3 regions of the Cupriavidus sp. UME77 genome follow, and region 2 is predicted to be linked to each of the others. Evidence: predicted binding sites of a transcription regulator. Region 2 holds the regulator's gene; each other region holds the start of a gene.
The links. Region 2 encodes HrcA, which represses chaperone genes, less so after heat shock. Its sites were predicted from a motif close to TTAGCACTCNNNNNNNNNGAGTGCTAA; they were not measured.
Positions count from the first base shown of each region.

Region 1 (2,201 bases), on a different contig from region 2:
TCGGCTATACGCATTGCCCTGACGTGTGCCCGACCACCATGGCCGAGCTCAAGGCGGTGATGGAACAACTGGGGCCGGATGCCGACAAGGTGCAGGTGTTGTTCGTTACGGTGGATCCGGAGCGCGATACGCAGGCGCTGCTGGCGCAGTATGTGCCGGCCTTCGATCCGCGCTTCCTGGGCATGCGTCCGGCCGACGATGCCGCGCTGCAGAAGGTGGCGAAGGACTTCAAGGTGTTCTACGCCAAGGTGCCGGGCACGTCCCCGAACAACTACACCATGGATCACTCGGCGGGCAGCTATGTGTTCGACCCGAGCGGCAAGCTGCGCTTGTTTATCCGCCACGGCCAGGGGCCGGAGCCGATCGTGCATGACCTCAAGCAACTGCTGTCCTGAGGCGAGCCGCCGGCGCGAAGCCGGCGGGCAAAATAAAACAGGGCCGGTCGCGAGACCGGCCCTGTTCTACTTCTGGCGCGCTTAAGCCTTAGGCAAAGGCCTGCAGCGCACCCTTCATCTTCTTCATCGCCGCGGTTTCGATCTGGCGGATGCGTTCGGCGGAGACGCCGAATTCGTCAGCCAGTTCGTGCAGCGTCGAGCCGCCCGAGCCGTCGTCGTTGACCTGCAGCCAGCGTGCCTCGATGATGCGGCGGCTACGGTCGTCGAGCTTGGACAGCGCTTCTTCCAGGCCTTGCACTTGCAGGCGGTCGTGGCGCTGCGCCTCGATCACGCGGGTGGGCTCGTTGTGGTTGTCGGCCAGGTAGGCGATGGGCGCGAAGTCTTCTTCGCCATCGTCGATCTGCCCTTCGAGCGCCAGGTCGCCGCCCGACAGGCGGGTTTCCATCTCCATCACTTCTTCCGGCTTGACGTTCAGCTCGCGCGCAACCGCGTCGATCTGTTCCGGCGTGAAGGTATGGGCACCCTGCTTGTGGCTGCGCAGGTTGAAGAACAGCTTGCGCTGGGCCTTGGTGGTAGCCACCTTGACCATGCGCCAGTTCTTCAGCACGTATTCGTGGATCTCGGCCTTGATCCAGTGCATCGCATACGACACCAGCCGCACGCCCTGATCCGGGTCGAAGCGCTTCACGGCCTTCATCAGGCCGATATTGCCTTCCTGAATCAGGTCTGCGTGGGGCAGGCCATAGCCGAGGTACTGGCGGGCGATGGACACCACCAGGCGCAGGTGCGACAGCACCATGCGGCGCGCCGCATCGACGGAGTCGTGCTCGCGCAACTCGCGCGCGAGCCGCTGCTCTTCCTCGGGGGTAAGCAGGGGAATACGGTGGACAGCCTGGATATAGCTGTCGATATTTCCCAGCGTTCCGGGAAAGGTCAGCGCAAACGTCCCGGCGCCCTGTGGCACCGCAGGCAGACGGTTGGTCATTTGGGTTTGGTCAGCAGATAGGACTGCGTTCACTCGATAGCTCCTTTCGCATCCGGCGGGTGGGTTGCCCGCGTGTGCGGCCCTTTTCGGGGTTTCGCACTGCATTGCAACACATATTAGCACTCAAGCCGGGGGACTGCTAAGTTGGAGTGCCAATAGGGTTGATAGTTCCTGGTAATCGAATGGTTCTTCTACATAGTATTTTGGTCCAGCATCTTGCAGGATGTGACGAGGCCACTATCTCACGCGGGTACGCGAACGATCCGACAATGATTAGAGGGCCGATGCCCCTGCCGGTTCTGTCGCCCGTTGAGATGCTGTGTTTCTCTAGCAGCTACACTCTTTTCATTTGTCTCAGTGATGCTGAGCGCCAGCATCGACCAAACCGGGGACCATCATGTCTGTTATAGAGCACTTGTTAAAGCCGCACACCCGTGACCTCGGCGACTTTGCCGTGAGCCGTCTGCTGCCCGCCGCGGCAACCCAGACTGTCGGCCCATTCATCTTCTTCGACCACATGGGCCCGGTGGCCATGCCGCCCGGAGAAGGCGCCGATGTGCGCCCGCATCCCCACATCGGCCTGGCCACGGTCACCTACCTGTTCGAGGGCGAGATCCTGCACCACGACAGCCTGGGCAGCAAACAGGTCATCAGGCCGGGCGACGTGAACTGGATGACGGCTGGCAACGGCATCGCGCACTCTGAGCGCTCGCCCCAGTCCGCCCGCGATGCCGGGCCGCGCCTGCATGGTATCCAGACCTGGGTGGCGCTGCCCAAGGAGCACGAGAACGTCGAGCCGTCCTTTCATCACCATCCGGCCG
Region 1 is NZ_LZZU01000017.1:81,889-84,089, forward strand. It holds gene A9975_RS07380 (SCO family protein) at 1-395, shown strand, start outside; gene rpoH (RNA polymerase sigma factor RpoH) at 484-1,380, opposite strand; gene A9975_RS07390 (pirin family protein) at 1,778-2,201, shown strand, end outside.
Region 1: rpoH (RNA polymerase sigma factor RpoH) is a predicted target of HrcA. The motif match lies at 1,497-1,523, and genes of this name have one in related genera.

Region 2 (2,201 bases):
CCGGAACACCTCGTCGAAGCCCGTCGCCGTGGTGGTGCCGGAGTATTGCGGATACAGCGGCAGCAGCAGGATGCGCTCGGTCCCCTGGCGGCGCAGCGCTTCCAGCACCGAGCCGATCGAGGGATTGCCGTACCGCATGGCGCACGCCACCGTCACCTCATGGCCCTGCTGGTTCAGGAGCAGTTGCAAGGCGTGCGCCTGGCGTTCGGTGTGCACCAGCAGCGGGGAACCCGTCATATGCGCCTCCCGCAGCCAGATCGACTCATACTTCATCGCCGAGGCGCGCGAGCGCAGCGGCACGATGATGCCGTACAGCAGCGGCAGCCACGCCGCACGTGGGATCTCCACGACGCGCGGGTCGGACAGGAACTGCTTGAGGTAGCTGCCGACCGCCTTCGGCGTTGGCGCATCCGGGGTGCCAAGGTTGATCAGCAGGATGGCCGTGCGCGGCGCCTGGCCATGCTGGTAGGCCGGTTCAGGGGTGAACGTCATGTAATTTCCGGTGTGGCGGGGCGGCGCGGGCACAGGGCGCGCGGCCGCCAGGTCTCGCCGAGCTTACAGGATGAGGGGAACAGGCAGTTTGTGAGACCGGGCCGGGCCAACACTAGTTCTGGCTGAGTGCGCTGGACAACAAGCGCGCGGTGATGTCGACGATCGGGATCACCCGCTCGTAGGCCATGCGGGTCGGCCCGATCACCCCGAGCGTGCCGACGATCTGGCCGTCGACTTCGTAGGGCGCGGTAATGACCGCCATGTCTTCGAGCGGCACCAGCTTGCTCTCGCCGCCGATGAAGATCTGCACGCCCTGGGCATGGCTGGAGACATCGAGCAGCTTGAGCAGGCCGGTCTTGTGCTCGAACACGTCGAACAGGCGGCGCAGCTTTTCCATGCTGGAGGACAGGTCTTCCACCTCCAGCAGCTTGCGCTCGCCCGAGATGAAGACGTGGTCGTCTTCCCCCTCGGCCATGGCACTGCTTCCCGCCTCCACTGCGGCCTGCATCAGCTGCGACATATCCATGCGCAGCGCCTGCAGCTCGCCGCGCAGGTGGTCGCGCACATTGTCGAAGCTCATGCCGGCAAAGTGCGAATTGATGAAATTGGCGGCTTCGACCAGTTGCGACGGGGAATACGGCAGCTCGGTCTGGATGATGCGGTTCTGCACGTCGCCCTCGGGGGTGACGATGATCAGCAGGATGCGCTTGTCCGAAAGCCGCATGAATTCGACCTGCCGGAACGCCTGGGCGCGCCTGGGGGTCATCACCACGCCGGCGAACTGCGACAGGTTGGACAAGGTGTGCGCCGCCGACGTGATCATCCGCTGCGGCCCGAGCTGCTGGCCGTGCAGCTGGCCCCGGATCTTGCCGGTCAGCTCGGCCAGGTTGAGCGCGCCATCCAGCGGCTGGGCGGTCAGCATGGTGTCCACGAACAGCCGGTAGCCGCGCGGCGTGGGGATACGCCCGGCCGAGGTATGCGGGCTGGCAATGAACCCCATTTCCTCCAGGTCGGACATCACATTGCGGATGGTGGCCGGAGACAGGTCGAGACCCGAGTACTTCGACAAGGTCCGTGAGCCCACGGGCTGCCCCTCGGCGATGTAGCGCTCGATGAGGGTTTTGAGAAGCGTTTTCGCACGTTCATCCATGATGCTCCTGATTTTACGCAAGTTTTCACCATTCGGGCGGCTCATCGGCGATCCGGCCCGGCGCCAAGCGCCCTCCTGCTGACAATGGTCACGGCGGTATGGTCTAATCCCGGCATGTCTTCGCTCCCCAAGCCCGGCGCCGCGCGCGCCCCATTTCGCACCGTCGCCCTGATCGGCAGGTACGCCACAGCCGGCATCGAGGGCCCGCTGGAAGAGCTGGCCGCCTGTATCCTCAGGAATGGCCAGGATGTGGTGTTCGAGCGAGACACGGCCCTGGCCACCGGGCTGACCGACTATCCGGCGCTGGCGCCAGACGAGATCGGCAAGCATGCCGATGTGGCGGTGGTGCTCGGCGGCGACGGCACCCTGCTGGGCCTGGCGCGCCAGCTGGCCGGCTACCCGGTGCCGCTGATCGGCGTGAACCACGGGCGCCTTGGCTTCATGACCGACATCCCGTTGCAGGACGTGCATTCGGTGCTGCCCGACATGCTGGCGGGCCGCTACGAGTCCGAGACCCGCATGTTGCTGGAGTCCCAGGTGGTGCGCGACGATGGCGTGA
Region 2 is NZ_LZZU01000072.1:30,480-32,680, reverse strand. It holds gene hemH (ferrochelatase) at 1-492, opposite strand, end outside; gene hrcA (heat-inducible transcriptional repressor HrcA) at 605-1,642, opposite strand; gene A9975_RS28455 (NAD kinase) at 1,757-2,201, shown strand, end outside.

Region 3 (2,201 bases), on a different contig from region 2:
CCATAGGTGCGCGCCGCGAGGAACGAATTGTCCAGCACCGAGCCGCCCACCGTGTCGTAGACCACGTCGAAACCCTCGCCGGCGGTGTATTGGTCGACATACTGCGCGGCGGATGTCGTGGCGTGGTCGATCGCGGTGGCGCCATAGCCCTCGATGATCGCCTTCTGCGCGGCCGAGCCCGTGGCATACACCTGCGCCCCGAGCGCGCGGGCGATCTGCACCGCGATATGCCCCACGCCTCCGGCGCCGCCATGCACCAGCACCTTCTGGCCAGGCTGCACGCGCGCCCGGTCGACCAGGCCTTCCCACGCGGTGATGAACACCAGCGGCAATGCGGCGGCTTCGCGCATCGACAGCGCGGCGGGCTTGCGCGCGAGCAGGTCGGCATCGACCGCCGCGTACTGCGCAAGCGATCCTTGCAGGCCGCCCACGCCACCGGTCATGCCATAGACCTCGTCGCCGGGCGCGAAGGCCGTCACGCCCGCGCCCACGGCTTCGACCACGCCGGCCAGGTCCAGCCCCAGCACGGCGGGCAAGGGGTGGCGGGCGTGCCCCGCCTGGCCGGCGCGGATCTTGGTGTCGAGCGGGTTGACGCCGCTGGCCAGGATGCGCACCAGCACCTGGCCGGGGCCGGCCACTGGCCTGGGAAGCTGGACGGCCGTGAACGGCGCGCCCGCGGATTCGACGATGAGGGCCTGCATGGTGGCTTGGGACATGACGCGCTCCGGATAAGTTGGCGATGAAGTAGCGAAGGGGTGGCGAAGGGTTGGTGTGACCATTCTTGGCCAGGCCGGCGCGCTCGTAAATCAACGCTTCTGTACTCTTGCCATGCAGTTTTGAATGGGCTGGCGTCTTGTCATGTCGCCCTGGGCGTGGGTGACGTTGATGATCGGGCAGCAGGCGAAAGTGCCGCAGTCAACACCACGGGGGGCACGCGGCGATCCGGCCCCGAGGCATTGGGTTGGTGATCCATGAGCAACTTTTCTTTCGGCGAAATCTGTCCGAATCCCCGTGGGACGCAAATAAAGATCTCGCCGCGCGGCCAGGCCCCATAACGATTTTCACAATTCCAGGGTAAACACGTATCAAGTCGTTGACTTGAAAACGCTACCCCCCGTCCCTATAATTAGCACTCGTTGGGCATGAGTGCTAACAGACCTCTCCCAGCGTACTAATTCTGCTGGCCGTCAGTGCTGGCGGTCATTTTTTGTGAATCTAAAATCACTTTTTGTACCAAGGAGTCCGTATGAATCTGCGTCCTTTGCACGACCGCGTGATCGTGAAGCGTCTGGACAATGAAACCAAGACCGCTTCCGGCATCGTGATTCCCGACAACGCTGCCGAAAAGCCTGATCAAGGTGAAGTGCTCGCCGTGGGCCCCGGCAAGAAGGACGACAAGGGCGCTTCGATCGTCCTCGACGTCAAGGTGGGTGACCGCGTGCTGTTCGGCAAGTATGCCGGCCAGGCCGTGAAGGTGGATGGCCAGGAACTGCTGGTCATGCGCGAAGAAGACATCATGGCTGTGGTGAACAAGTAATCCACGCACCCCATTCGTACAGATTTAGGAGATTCAGAACATGGCAGCTAAAGACGTAGTATTCGGCGACGCCGCCCGTGCCAAGATGGTCGAAGGCGTGAACATTCTCGCCAACGCAGTCAAGGTTACCCTGGGCCCGAAGGGTCGTAACGTGGTGTTGGAGCGCAGCTTCGGCGGCCCGACCGTGACCAAGGACGGCGTGTCCGTGGCCAAGGAAATCGAGCTGAAGGACAAGCTGCAGAACATGGGCGCGCAAATGGTCAAGGAAGTGGCTTCCAAGACCAGCGACAACGCCGGTGACGGTACCACCACCGCAACCGTGCTGGCCCAGTCGATCGTGCGCGAAGGCATGAAGTATGTTGCCGCCGGCATGAACCCGATGGACCTGAAGCGCGGCATCGACAAGGCTGTGGTGAACGCGGTTGAAGAGCTGAAGAAGCTGACCAAGACCACCACCACCAGCAAGGAAATCGCGCAAGTCGGCTCGATCTCCGCCAACAGCGACGAAGTGATCGGCAAGCTGATCGCTGAAGCGATGGACAAGGTCGGCAAGGAAGGCGTGATCACCGTGGAAGACGGCAAGTCGCTGGCCGACGAGCTGGAAGTCGTGGAAGGCATGCAGTTCGACCGCGGCTACCTGTCGCCGTACTTCATCAACAACCCG
Region 3 is NZ_LZZU01000082.1:6,709-8,909, forward strand. It holds gene A9975_RS31360 (zinc-dependent alcohol dehydrogenase family protein) at 1-716, opposite strand, end outside; gene groES (co-chaperone GroES) at 1,247-1,537, shown strand; gene groL (chaperonin GroEL) at 1,578-2,201, shown strand, end outside.
Region 3: groES (co-chaperone GroES) is a predicted target of HrcA. The motif match lies at 1,127-1,153, and genes of this name have one in related genera.